Regions from separate parts of the Streptococcus sp. A69 genome, predicted to be linked through region 2. Evidence: riboswitches for the same ligand, from Rfam matches in the RefSeq annotation. Region 2 holds a riboswitch; the other holds the start of a gene.
The links. A riboswitch is a leader RNA that binds a small molecule or an ion and turns the genes downstream of it on or off. The one in region 2 is predicted to bind FMN.

Region 1: it holds a riboswitch for FMN, as region 2 does, so the genes downstream of both, AC4ME5_RS07795 (ECF transporter S component) here and ribD (bifunctional diaminohydroxyphosphoribosylaminopyrimidine deaminase/5-amino-6-(5-phosphoribosylamino)uracil reductase RibD) in region 2, are expected to answer to the same signal.

Annotation. Positions count from the first base shown of each region.
Region 1 is NZ_JBZUJU010000003.1:55,674-58,072, reverse strand. Features, by position in the region: gene AC4ME5_RS07800 (tRNA (cytidine(34)-2'-O)-methyltransferase) at 351-854, shown strand; FMN riboswitch at 895-1,113, shown strand; gene AC4ME5_RS07795 (ECF transporter S component) at 1,267-1,830, shown strand; gene AC4ME5_RS07790 (phosphatase PAP2 family protein) at 1,820-2,399, shown strand, end outside.
Region 2 is NZ_JBZUJU010000002.1:132,224-134,622, forward strand. Features, by position in the region: gene ribE (riboflavin synthase) at 1-80, opposite strand, end outside; gene ribD (bifunctional diaminohydroxyphosphoribosylaminopyrimidine deaminase/5-amino-6-(5-phosphoribosylamino)uracil reductase RibD) at 65-1,165, opposite strand; FMN riboswitch at 1,298-1,412, opposite strand; gene ruvA (Holliday junction branch migration protein RuvA) at 1,569-2,162, shown strand; gene AC4ME5_RS04655 (DNA-3-methyladenine glycosylase I) at 2,172-2,399, shown strand, end outside.

The sequences.
Region 1 (2,399 bases), on a different contig from region 2:
AAAATGCACTTGCTAAGGCGATTTTTAAGGGAAGAAAGGCCTTTTTCACGTTTTGAAGATACATTTGCTTAATTTCTATAACGATGTCTCCGATTTGAAGTGATTTGGCTCTTTTACTATACCTTTTCAGAAAGGGAATGACCAAACATGAAAATATCATCAAAAAAAGTAAAAAAATCAAGTCATTTCTATTGACAATGATTCTGAAAGTGTTATACTAAGAAAGTAGCTTCGCTGATTTACTTCAAACCTGTTGTGAGGTAAGTTAACGATGCCTTAACCACGCTGTTTGCTGAGCTTGACTCCGGGCAGTGTGGCTATTTTTTTGCAATGGTGAAAGGAAGCAAGTCATGACAAATCACATTGTATTATTTGAACCTCAGATTCCACAAAATACAGGCAATATTGCGCGTACTTGCGCTGCGACCACTTCTCCCCTTCACATCATCAAACCGATGGGATTTCCTATTGATGATCGCAAGATGAAGCGGGCTGGTTTGGATTACTGGGATAAGTTAGAGATTCATTTTTATGACAGTTTGGAAGATTTTATGTCTCAGATGAAGGGTAAACTCTATCTGATTTCGAAATTCGCGGAAAAGGTGTACTCTGAGGCAGATTTATCGACTGACGAAGCCCATTATTTTCTCTTCGGACGTGAAGACAAGGGCTTGCCTGAGGACTTTATGAGAGAACATCCTGAGAAAGCTCTCCGTATTCCTATGAACGATGAACACGTCCGCAGTCTCAATGTTTCCAATACGGTCTGCATGATTGTCTATGAAGCCCTTCGTCAACAACATTTTGCTGGTTTAGAACTCGTTCACACCTATGAAGCGGATAAATTGAAATAAACAAAATGCTTGCACTTGCAAGCGTTTTTTGTTATGATTAAAGGGTCTTCAGGGCTGGGTGAAATTCCCGACCGGCGGTGATTTTAACTAGCTATTTTAGCTTTCTCGTCGTTGTCTTGTCTCGATATACTTTAAGTATTATCTTCGACTGCGACGCCTAGGTAAATCTAAAATATCTTAGCCAAATAAGTCCGCGAGCGCAAGCTGATGTGGTGTGATTCCACAACCGACAGTATAGTCTGGATGGGAGAAGACGAAAGAATAGCTTTGTCTGTTCGGATGAGTTTATAGATAAATTGCAACCGCTTGCTCTAAAGAGTGAGGGGGAACTTTTGGGATATAAAAAGTGAGAATAGATAGAGGGATTCTTTCCAACTTCTTCTGATTTTATAGAAAATTGGAGGAACCTGTTATGACAAACACACGTCGACTTTCGACCATTGCGATTTTATCAGCCATTTCATTTGTGCTGATGTACTTTGACTTTCCGCTCTTGCCAGCGGCGACCTTCCTCAAGATCGAGTTTAGTATCTTACCAGTCCTTGTGGGCTTGGTGGTGATGGATTTGCCTGCTGCTCTAGGGATTCTCTTGTTGCGATCACTCTTGAAGTTGCTTCTCAATAGCCAGGGAGTGAATACTTACATTGGCTTGCCAATGAATATCGTGGCCTTGGGAGTTTTTGTTATTGCTTTTGGTTTGATTTGGAAAAAGGAACGCAGCACCCTTCGTTTCCTACTAGCATCTCTAGCGGGAACTGTCGGCTTGACTGCTGCTATGTTGGTTCTCAACTATGTCTATGCGGTTCCTTTGTACGCGCAGTTTGCCAACTTTGATATTGGAAAAATTTTGGGACTTTCCAACTACCTAATGACCATGGTTTTACCTTTTAACTTGATTGAGGGTATCATCTTTGCCGTTTCATTCTGGTTGTTATACGTCCTCTTGAAACCAACCTTAAAACATTATGAGAGATAAACAAATATTTTTAATGAAGGGCAGTTTTGCCCTTTTACTTTTCGTCCTTCTTGGCTATATGGTTAAGTTCTATCCTGAAACGTTGGTCGGTTTTGATCAACCAATTCAGACTGCCCTTCGTGGGGACTTGCCAGATTATTTGACAGTTCTGTTCCGTACCCTTACGCATTTGATTGATATTCCAGTGATTATCACCTGGGTTACCATCGCAGCCTTTATCTTTTATCGTAAGCAGTGGAAGATAGAAAGCTACTTCATGGCGGGTAATCTAGCCTTAGCCGGTCTTTTAATCGTGACCTTCAAAAACATCTACCAGCGCCCACGGCCAGCTATCTTACACTTGGTAGAGGAGAAGGGTTTTTCTTTTCCAAGTGGCCATTCTCTGGCTGTAACCTTGATGGTAGGCACTCTGATTGTCATTCTCAGTCAACGGATGAAAAATCCAGTCTGGAGAAAAATCGTGCAAATCGTCCTTGGCCTCTACCTAGTCAGTGTGCTGCTATCTCGGGTCTATCTGGGAGTTCACTACCCATCAGATGTTCTTGCCAGTCTCTGTGTGGGCTTGGGAG
Region 2 (2,399 bases):
TTAATTGATAGTTTGCAATTACGAGAGTCTTTCTGTATTCTTTCAACTTTTCCGATTTCTTCAATTATTCCTGTGAACATGGATAAATCACCTCACTTTCTATGAGATAGTCATCTCCTATTTGAGAAAAAGCATAAGGCTTCAAGCTAATAGCGTCATTTGGCAAAGAAATACCTTCACCTCCGACAGGAAACTTGGCACTGCCTCCAAAAATTTTTGGTGCAATATATATTTTCAGCTCATCAACAATTTGTTGTTCCAAAGCACTCCAATTCATTAGACTGCCCCCTTCTAGAAGTAGGCTATCAATCTGCATATTTCCTAGATGTTGCATTAAACTTGATAAGTCTATATGATTGCCTTTTTTCTTTATGGGAAGTATTTCACAGCCATGATTTTGATATAGCTTCATTTTATTTTTGTCTTCAGAGGAAGTGGCAATGTAAGTTTTAATATCATTTGCTGTTTTTACGATTTTAGAGGTAAGAGGAGTTCGTAAATGTGTATCGCATATGATACGGATAGGATTTTTCCCTTCCTCCAATCTACATGTCAGCAAAGGATCGTCTTGAATAACAGTATTGACTCCCACCATAATCGCACTAACATGGTGTCGTAACTGATGTACATGCTTTCTTGCCTCTTCTCCAGTAATCCATTTGGATTGATTTGTTTTAGTGGCTATTTTTCCATCCATTGTCATTGCATATTTCATAAAAACATAGGGTACATGCTGGGTAATATACTTTCTAAAACTTTTTATTAAGTTAAGACACTCATTTTCTAAAACTCCAACAGTAACTTGAAGATTATTTTCCTCAAGTATCTTTACTCCTTTTCCAGATACAATAGGGTTACAGTCTAGGCTTCCAATGACTACTCTTGTAATACCACTATCGATTATAGCGTCTATACAAGGAGGTGTTTTCCCGAAGTGACAACAGGGTTCAAGTGTTACATAAAGCGTTGCTCCGACAGGGGATTCTCTACAGTTTTTTAGAGCATTTCTCTCAGCATGTGGGCCACCAAAAAACTCATGATAACCTTGTCCGATAATGTGATTATCTTTTACAATAACTGCGCCAACCATAGGATTGGGATTGACGTAACCAGCTCCTTTTTGTGCCAATTTTATTGCTAATTTCATATATTTTGAGTCGCTCATCTCACTACCTCCAAAAAAAATACCTTGAATAGGGGACTATTCAAGGCATACAAAAGAAAACTTATGCGATTAACAAAAATGCTCTGAAATGACAAGTAATCATTTCAGAGCACGCAAAAAGCACAAATATACTTTTATCTTCTTTCATCCAGACTATACTGTCGGCTTTGGAATTTCACCAAATCATGCCTTTCGGCTCGTGGGCTATACCACCGGTAGGGAATTTCACCCTGCCCTGAAGATAGTTATTCAATTACAGGTGATTATAGTACTTAATTTTCAATATGTCAATAGATAAGCATAAATTATTTTTGATATACTGTATTTGTGATAGTCGATTCTCACTCCTCGGATAAAGAAAATATGATATACTAGATAAACGAAATAAGAGAAAAGGAAAACTATGTACGAATATTTAAAAGGAATCATTACCAAAATTACTGCCAAATACATTGTTCTTGAAACCAACGGTATCGGTTATATCCTGCATGTAGCCAATCCCTATGCTTACTCGGGACAGGTCAATCAAGAATCTCAAATTTATGTGCATCAGGTTGTGCGTGAGGACGCCCATCTACTTTATGGATTTCGCTCAGAAGATGAGAAAAAGCTCTTTCTCAGTCTGATTTCGGTATCTGGGATTGGGCCTGTGTCAGCTCTTGCTATTATCGCTGCTGATGACAATGTTGGCTTGGTTCAAGCCATCGAAAGCAAGAACATCACCTACTTGACCAAGTTTCCTAAAATTGGCAAGAAAACAGCCCAGCAGATGGTGCTGGACTTGGAAGGCAAGGTAGTTGTGGCTAGTGATGACCTTCCTGCTAAGGTGGCAGTGCAAGCAAGCATTGAAAACCAAGAACTGGAAGAAGCCATGGAAGCCATGTTGGCACTGGGCTACAAGGCGACCGAGCTTAAGAAAATCAAGAAATTCTTTGAAGGGACGACGGATACAGCAGAGAACTATATCAAGTCGGCCCTTAAAATGTTGGTGAAATAGGAGAATAATATGACAAAACGCTGTTCGTGGGTTAAGATGACCAATCCGCTCTACATCGCCTACCACGACCAGGAGTGGGGGCAGCCCCTCCATGATGACCAAGCATTGTTTGAGTTGTTGTGTATGGAAACCTATCAGGCAGGCCTGTCTTGGGAAACGGTGCTCAACAAACGCCAAGCTTTCCGAGAAGCCTTTCATGGCTATCAAATTCAAGCGGTCGCAGAGATGACCGACACC